2 regions of the Nonomuraea composti genome follow, and region 2 is predicted to be linked to the other one. Evidence: riboswitches for the same ligand, from Rfam matches in the RefSeq annotation. Region 2 holds a riboswitch; the other holds the start of a gene.
The links. Region 2 has a riboswitch for cyclic di-AMP ahead of HCN51_RS01405 (CHAP domain-containing protein). Riboswitches for the same ligand answer to the same signal wherever they lie in the genome.
Positions count from the first base shown of each region.

Region 1 (3,978 bases), on a different contig from region 2:
CCAGCGCCGTGCACGTCGGCGGCGAGCTGGAGCGGCCCGCCCTCGAACGGTGGGTCCGCAGCCGCCTCATCGAGCCCATCCCCGGAGCCCGGCATGAGAATGAGTGAGCTCATCGCCCGTCCCGTCGTCGACAGCGCCGGCGAGCTCGTCGGGCAGGTCGCCGACGTGCGGCTGATCCAGGACGGGCCGCTGCTGCAGCAGGTCCAGAACGCCTTCCGCGTCGCCGGGCTGATCGTGGTCGCCCGGCACACCGGCCGGCTGTTCGGCTACGAGCGCGGCCCCGCCATCAAGGGCCCGTGGCTGATCAGGGCGCTGCTCGGCGTGCTGCACCGCGACACCCGGTACGTGACGTGGGAGCAGGTCGGCGGCATCGACGGCGAGCGGATCGTGCTGCGCGTGCCCGTGCGGGAGCTCGCCTCCGTCCGTGACCTGTACCAGGAGGGGCGGGCGGACGCCTGACTTCGTGCCTGGGGGTAGGAGGAGGGTTCCTTCTATCAAGGGAGGTCCGATGGACACCCCGCGTACTTCCGCCGCCCGCTCTCCCGTGCAGCTCGCCGCGCTCGTCGTCGGCGTGCTGTTCCTGCTGGTCGGCGTGCTCGGCTTCATCCCCGGCATCACGACCGGGTACGACGACCTGCAGTTCGCGGGTCACCACTCCGACGCGCACCTGCTCGGCGTCTTCCAGGTCTCGATCCTGCACAACATCGTGCACCTGCTGTTCGGCATCGCGGGTGTCCTGCTCGCCCGTACGTGGAGCGGGGCGCGCAACTTCCTCGTCGGCGGCGGGGTCATCTACCTGCTGCTGTGGATCTACGGGCTGCTCGTCGGCCATGACAGCCCGGCCAACTTCGTCCCGCTCAACAACGCCGACAACTGGCTGCACCTGGGGCTGGGCATCGTCATGATCGCCCTCGGCCTGGCTCTCAGCCGGCGCCGCGTCACCGCCCACCACTGAGGCCGATCGGGGGTAGGGCGGAAAAATCTACCCGGCCGCGGATCCCCGGCCGGGGCGGCGATGGAGACCTGTGCACGGCACGGGTCTCCTTTGCCGTATTTGCACCTTATTTGGGGTGATATGTACCTTCTGTAGGGCACGTGCTGACGCTCCGCGTCGAGCCGTCGCCCTCTGTCGACCGGGCACCGCTCTCGTAGCCACCGCTCTCGCAGGCACCGCTCTCGCAGGCGCCGCTCCGAGAACGACGCCCGGCCGCCGAATCCGCGCCACAGCGGAGCCGGGGACCCACCATTTCCGGGGTGAATCGGACGCCAGGCCCACGCCGCGCCCGTAGGGCACTTCCAAGCCCGAACCCGTCAGCTAACCCGGTAGGCGGCATGGAAGCAAGGAGTCATCACCTCATGCCCAAGCCCCAGCTTGCCGCAACCCTCAAGAACCAGCTCTCCGAGCGCTTCGGCCTGGCCGTCGGCGGCGCGATCCTGGCGGGCGCCGTCGCGCTGACCGGCGTGACCGGCACGGCCCTGGCCTCCCCCGCCGGCCCCGGTGCCGGCCCTGTCGCCGGCGCTGTCGTAGGCCACGCCGCCACCCACCAGCACGCCGGGCACGCGCTCTCCTACGGCCTGGACATCTCCAACTACGAGCCGCTCTACGACTGGAGCGCCAGCTCCGCCCAGTTCGGCATCGTCAAGGCCACCGAGGGCACCGCCTTCCGCGACGCGTCGTTCGCCCGGCACTGGCGCGAGCTGGGCGACAAGGGGATCGTCCGCGGGGCCTACCACTTCGGCCACCCCGGCAACGACCCCATCGCCGAGGCCGACCACTTCCTCGCCGTGGTGAACGCCCAGCCCGCCAAGCCCGGCGACCTGCTCGTCCTGGACCTGGAGACGACCGACGGCCGCTCCGTCGACCAGGTCAACGCCTGGGCCAAGGCGTGGCTGTCGCACGTCAAGGCCCGTACCGGGATCGCCCCGATGTTCTACAGCGGCTGGAACTTCGCCGACACCTACGGCAAGGGCCTGGCCGAATACCCGCTCTGGGTCGCCCACTACGGGCGGGCCAAGGGCGCCGTGACGCCGCCCGCCGACTGGAAGTCCTGGACGATCCACCAGTACACCGACTCGCCGATCGACCAGAACGTCTCCGCGCTGAGCCCGGACGAGCTGCGCGCCCTGGGCCGGCGCGCCTGACGCCCCTGGGCCCCGGCTCCTGGCCGGCAGCGGGGCCGGCGCCCCCGGCCCCCGGCCTCAGTCCTGCCAGTAGAACAGCAGGGCGCGCACGTTGATCGGGTCGCGGGTGCCGAACCAGTACACGCACAACCCGTCCACGGTGATCGCGCCGAGGTCGTCGTCGATCCACCGGAACCCGGCCGCTTCGAGCGGGGCCCGCACCTGCGTGGCCTCGTCCGAGCCGGTGACGAACCGCCCGAGCATGCTGACCAGGACCGTGCCGCCCGCGCACCTGATCACGTGGTACGTTCCGGTGCCCTGCCCGTAGTCCTCCCCGCAGTGCACGGGCGGCTCCGGGGACTGGCCCGCCCGCGCGAGCGCGTCCGACGCCCGCCGGAGCTGCCCTTCCACGTCCGTGGGCGGGGGCGGCTCGGTGATTAGGGCCTCCATCCGCCAGCGCGGGTCGGTGCGCACCTCGCACTCGGGGACGTACCGGTGCACGATCGCGGCGCGGATCTCCGCGTCCAGGCCCTGCACCTCGACGCGCGGCCGGCCCAGTGCCTCGTCGATGGCCCGGATCTCGTCGAGGTCGTCGGTGACGTCGTACAGGCCGAGCGCCGCCCACAGCGCCCCCTCCACGGTCGGCGCGTCCCGGGCGAACGCCCTCAACGCCTCGTCGTCCCACGTCAGCGAGTAAGCCTCGTAGGCGACGCCGACGTCGGGGTCGGCCAGCGCCGGCGTGATGTCCTCGCCGGCGCGGTGCCGCATGAGCACCCGGAACGCCCGGTCCTCCGGCCGGTCGCCGAGCAGGCGGTCGACCGCTGCCACGCCGTGCCGCTCCACCAGCGCGTCCAGCCCGGCCCTGCCCTTCGCCTTGTTGCGGTGCCACTGGTCGAACGCCAGCGTCGACAGCTCGGCCGCCGCCGTGAGGTCGCCCGCCTCGCCGCGCGCCTTCAGGATCGCCCCCCGCCACCTGAACGAGGTGTTGTTGCGCTGGTCGTCGTGCAGCAGCCACGGCAGCAGCTCCTCCCGGTGCCCGAGCACGGCGAGCAGCGCGAGGCGCACGTCGGTGGACTCGCGCGGATCCCGGATGCGCTCCAGCAACTCGGGCACCCGCGCCTCGGGGACGCGCCTGAACAGCGCCTCCGCACACCGCCGGCGCCGCCACCACGGGTTCCTGGGGTCGAGGACGTAACGGGCCAGCTCGTCGGGGTCGATCTCGCGCAGGGCGGCGGTGTCGGCGGGGCCGGCCTCCGGGATGGCCGAGGTGATGCGATCCACGCGCGGATGCTACCGGCCGGCGGCCTTTTCTGGATTTCTCCCGCCGAACGTGTCGAAGCGGCGCGGGCGGCTCCGACCTTCTCGTGAAGGTGACCCGGAGCGAAGGAGGCTCGTGATGAGCAAGGTAGTGCTGGACGTGTCGGTCTCCCTGGACGGTTTCACGGCGGGCCCGAACGTGCGGGCGGAGGAGCCCATGGGCGACGGCGGCGAGCGGCTGCACGAGTGGATGGGCGGCCAGGGCCCGGGCGGCGAGGCCGACCTGGAGGTCCGCCGGCAGGTCGACGCGGCGGTCGGGGCCACGGTCATCGGGCGGCGCACGTTCGACCTCGGCCTGCGCCCGTGGGGAGGCACGCCGTGGCCCGGCGTCCCCGGCTTCGTCGTCACCCACCGCACCCGGCAGGATCTCGTCGGCGACAACGGCGGCACGTTCGCCTTCGACGGCCTGGAGGCCGCGTTCCGGCGCGCCCGGGAGGCGGCCGGCGGCAAGGACGTCCTGGTGCTGGGCGCCGACGTCGCCCGGCAGGCGCTCAGGGCGGGCCTGCTCGACGAGTTGTGGCTGCACCTCGTGCCTGTGCT
Region 1 is NZ_JAATEP010000033.1:104,123-108,100, reverse strand. It holds gene HCN51_RS36985 (hypothetical protein) at 1-107, shown strand, start outside; gene HCN51_RS36980 (hypothetical protein) at 94-459, shown strand; gene HCN51_RS36975 (DUF4383 domain-containing protein) at 509-955, shown strand; cyclic di-AMP (ydaO/yuaA leader) riboswitch at 1,199-1,345, shown strand; gene HCN51_RS36970 (glycoside hydrolase family 25 protein) at 1,357-2,142, shown strand; gene HCN51_RS36965 (hypothetical protein) at 2,200-3,402, opposite strand; gene HCN51_RS36960 (dihydrofolate reductase family protein) at 3,518-3,978, shown strand, end outside.
Region 1: linked by a shared signal. The riboswitch ahead of HCN51_RS36970 (glycoside hydrolase family 25 protein) and the one ahead of HCN51_RS01405 (CHAP domain-containing protein) in region 2 are both predicted to bind cyclic di-AMP.

Region 2 (3,978 bases):
CGCGGCTCGCCCATCCGCGCCACCAGGGCCTCGAACTCGGCGCGCCGCTCCTCGGGCGTGGGCCCGTCGGGGTCGATGACGGTGAAGCCGAGCAGCTCCACCTCCTCCGCGTCCACGTCGCCGGGCTCGACCGTGCCCTCGATGGTGAAGCCGAGCAGCTCGCGCAGCGCGTCCTCGCCCAGCTCGAGCGGGTGGAACGGCAGCGGGTACGGCTCTTCGTCCGGCTCGTCGGGGGTGGGCGGGACGGGGTGCTCGCCGTTCCAGTAGGGCAGTTCGAACGGGTACGGCTCGCCGACGTTCTCGATGATGCCGTTGCCGGGGGAGAGGCTGAGGGAGCGGACGAGGCGGCCGTCCTCCCAGACGGCGAAGGCGAGCCAGTCGACGACGCTGTGCATGGCGTGCAGCACGAGCCGGCGGCCCTCACTCGCCGCCACCAGGTGGGCGGGGAGCTGCGAGGGGTGGTCGAGCATGAAGTGCGCGCAGCAGATGAGGTCGACGCCGGGGAAGCTGGTCGCGTAGGCGAGGTCGTCGGGCGGGCGGATGTCGTCGAACAGCGTGCCGGGCTCGGCCGGGGAGATGCGCCAGCCGGGGAAGGAGCGCTCGATCAGGGCGGCGGTGGCGGCCGCGTCGGGGCGGGCGGGGGTGCGGAGCAGGCGGGGGAGTGGGGTGTCGGAGGAGGAGTAGGCGATGACGCCGGTCTTGGCTCCCATGCGGGTCTCCGGGGGGTGAGTGCTCAGAACAACCTCGGAAGAAGCAAGGTAGCGAGCCGCTCCGACAGAACCGGCCCGCCCGACCCGGGACCGGCCCGCCCGACCCGGGACCGGCCCGCCCGACCCGGGACCGGCCCGCTCGACCGCAGCCACGCCGCCCGACCGTAACCGCGCTGCCCGGCGCAACGGTGCTGCCTGGCGCAACGGCGCTGCCCGGCACAGCGAAGATCCTGGTCGAGGCGGGTGGGTGGCGCTGTGCCTGGTCGGCCGGTTGGCGAGGTGGCCGGGCAGCGTGGCGCGCCGCCCGGCACGGTCCGGCGGTGAGACCCCGGCAACGCGCGAGCCGTGGCGCGCCGCCCGGCGCGGCGCGGCCCCCCGGAAGACCCCGGCAACGCGCGAGCGCGCGTCCCCCGGTGGGGACGCGCGCTCGTGAGCGTCACATGGAAGGTGAAGGGCGGGCGATCAGGCCCTGGAACGTTCCGTCAGCCGGCGTACTGCGGGTACCCGTACCCGACGACCTGCGACTTCGGCCGGATGCGCTCCTCGACCTTGCCGTTGCCGGTGTTGCCCTCGATGGTGGAGATGGTGCCGTTCTGGTTGTCCTTGACGACGAACCCGACGTGCTGGATGTCGCTCAGGCTCTTGCCGCCGCTCCAGGAGAAGAACACGACGGCGCCGGGCTTGGCGACGGTGCCCCAGCGGTGGTTGGCGGCGAACCACTTGGCGTGGGCGACGGTGTAGGCGTCCCAGCCGACCTGCGGGCGGGCGCCGGTCTGCTCACCGACCCAGGAGACGAACATCGAGCACCAGGCGGCGTTCAGGTACGCGGTGCGGCTGCCGCCGTCGCGGGCGACGGTTTCGGCGGCGCGCTGGGAGTTGGCGTACCACTGCTGGAACTTGGTGCCGCCGCCGGCGGCGTTCTCGGAGGTGCCGACCTGGGCCCTGGCCATGGCGAGGACCTGGTCAGCGGTAACGTTGATCTTGGTCTCGGCGCGGTCGTCCGCCGAGCCGGCCTTGTGGGCGGCGAGGGCGGTGGCCGGGTGCTTCGCGGCGGTGGCCGCGGCGACGCCCGTGGCGGTGTCGGCGTTGGCCGTCATGGCGTTGACGCCGAGGGCCGAGGCGAGGACGGTGGCGCCGAGGGCGGCGCGGGCGATGTTGGTCTTCGAGACAGCGTTGATACGGTGCTTGGCCATCGAGGGAGGTGCTCCTTGCTTCCATGCCGCTTACCGGGTTAGCTGACGGGCTCGGGCGTGGAAGCTGCCCTACGGCACCGGAGTGCCGATTCGCCCCAAAGGACCTGGGTCCCCGGTTCCGCCTGAAGGCGGATTCAGCGGTCGCAGGACGATCCTGCGATCTTTCGTGCGATGGTCTGACATAGCCGGACAAACCGGACGTATGTCCCGATGTGCCCCATAAGGTAATACATGAGGCAAGAGGATTACAAATCCATAAAAGCCCAGCTAGGCAATCTGCCTGCGAGCGTCGGCCAGAAGCCCCATCATGGCAAGGGATTCGTCAAGAGGCATGATCGAGGATTCGGTCCTGCCTTCGGCCACTGCGGCGCGGACTTCGCGGATCTCTCCGGCATATCCGTTGTCGGCCGGATCGAGCACATGCTCTTCCGGCTCCATGGAGGGCCCGGTGAGAACGATCCGCTGCGGAGCCCAGAACGGCGCCTGGAGGTCCGCCCGCATCTGAGTACCTACAACACTGGCCTGGTTCGGGTAATTCCCGAGCAATGAGGCCGCCACGAGAGCGTGCCTGCCGCCGGGGTAGAGCAAAACGCCGGCCGCCTCCGCGTCCACCCCGCTGGGGGCCAGGGAGCCGGTGACGCGCAGGCCGGAAGGCATGCCGAGGAGGAGCTGGGCCAGCCCGAACGGGTAGATCCCGAGGTCGAGCAGCGCTCCGCCGCCCAGCTCGGGAGCCCAGAGGCGGTGCGCCGGGTCGTAGGGCGCCGCGAAGCCGAACGACGCCTGCACCGAGCGGATCTCGCCGAAGCGCGGATCGTCCGCGATGCGCCGGACGAGCGGGTTGAACCGCATCCACATGGCTTCCATCAGGAAGACGCCCGCCTCGCGCGCCAGCCGCACCATCTTCTCCGCGTCCTGCACGGTGGCGGCGAGGGGCTTCTCGCAGAGCACGGCTTTACCTGCGGCGATGGCCGCCTCGGCCACCTGGAGGTGCTGCGCGTGCGGGGTGGCCACGTAGATCGCGTCCATCCCCGGGTCGGCGCACAACTCCTCGTAGGAGCCGTACGCCGACTCCGCCTCCAGCGTGGCGGCCAGGGCCCGCGCCCTGGCCAGGCTCCGTGAGCCGACGGCGGCCACCCGCATGCCCGGCTCCGCCACGATGGCGGCCCCCACGGTGCGGGCGATACCGCCGGTGGCCGCAATTCCCCAAGTGAAATCTCGCATCCGGAGATGTTATAGGGGAGGTAAAGGGCAATATGTCATTAAAGGGCGCGGCGTCACCCGTGCCACGCCTGTCACTCAGGCCACGTTGAACGTGTCAGGGTCCGGCCCCAGCCGCTGCCCCTTGTTCAGCGCCCCGATGGCCGACATGTCCTCCGAGTCGAGAATGAAGTCGAACACGCCGATGTTCTCCTTGATCCGCGCGGGCGTGACCGACTTCGGGATCACCACGTTCCCGAGCTGCAGGTGCCAGCGCAGCACGATCTGCGCGGGCGTCTTTCCGTACTTCTCCGACAGCACCGCCAGCGCCGGGTCCGACAGCAGCCCCTTGCCCTGCCCGAGCGGGCTCCACGCCTCGGTCAGGATGCCGTTGGCCTCGTGGAAGGCGCGCATCTCGCGCTGCTGCAGGTAGGGGTGCAGCTCGATCTGGTTGATGGACGGCGTGATGCCGGTCTCGTCCATGAGCCGGGTGAGCGTCTCCACGGTGAAGTTGGAGACCCCGATGGCCTTGGCCCGGCCGTCACGGTAGATCTTCTCCATCGCCTTCCACGCCTGCACGTACTTGTCCTGCTTCGGCACCGGCCAGTGGATCAGGAAGAGATCTATGTGGTCGAGGCCCAGCCTGGCCAGGCTCTCGTCGAAGGCGGCCTCGGCGCGGCCGTGGTCGCCGTTCCACAGCTTCGTGGTCACGAACACCTTCTCGCGCGGCAGGCCGCTCCCGCGCACGGCCCGCCCCACGCCCTCCTCGTTGCCGTAGGCGGCCGCGGTGTCGATGTGCCGGTAACCGGCCTGCAGCGCGGTGGTGACCGCCTGCTCGGCCTCGTCGGCGGGAACCTGCCAGACGCCGTACCCGAGCT
Region 2 is NZ_JAATEP010000001.1:308,639-312,616, forward strand. It holds gene HCN51_RS01400 (DUF6928 family protein) at 1-710, opposite strand, end outside; gene HCN51_RS01405 (CHAP domain-containing protein) at 1,193-1,903, opposite strand; cyclic di-AMP (ydaO/yuaA leader) riboswitch at 1,916-2,053, opposite strand; gene HCN51_RS01410 (Gfo/Idh/MocA family protein) at 2,171-3,124, opposite strand; gene HCN51_RS01415 (aldo/keto reductase) at 3,200-3,978, opposite strand, start outside.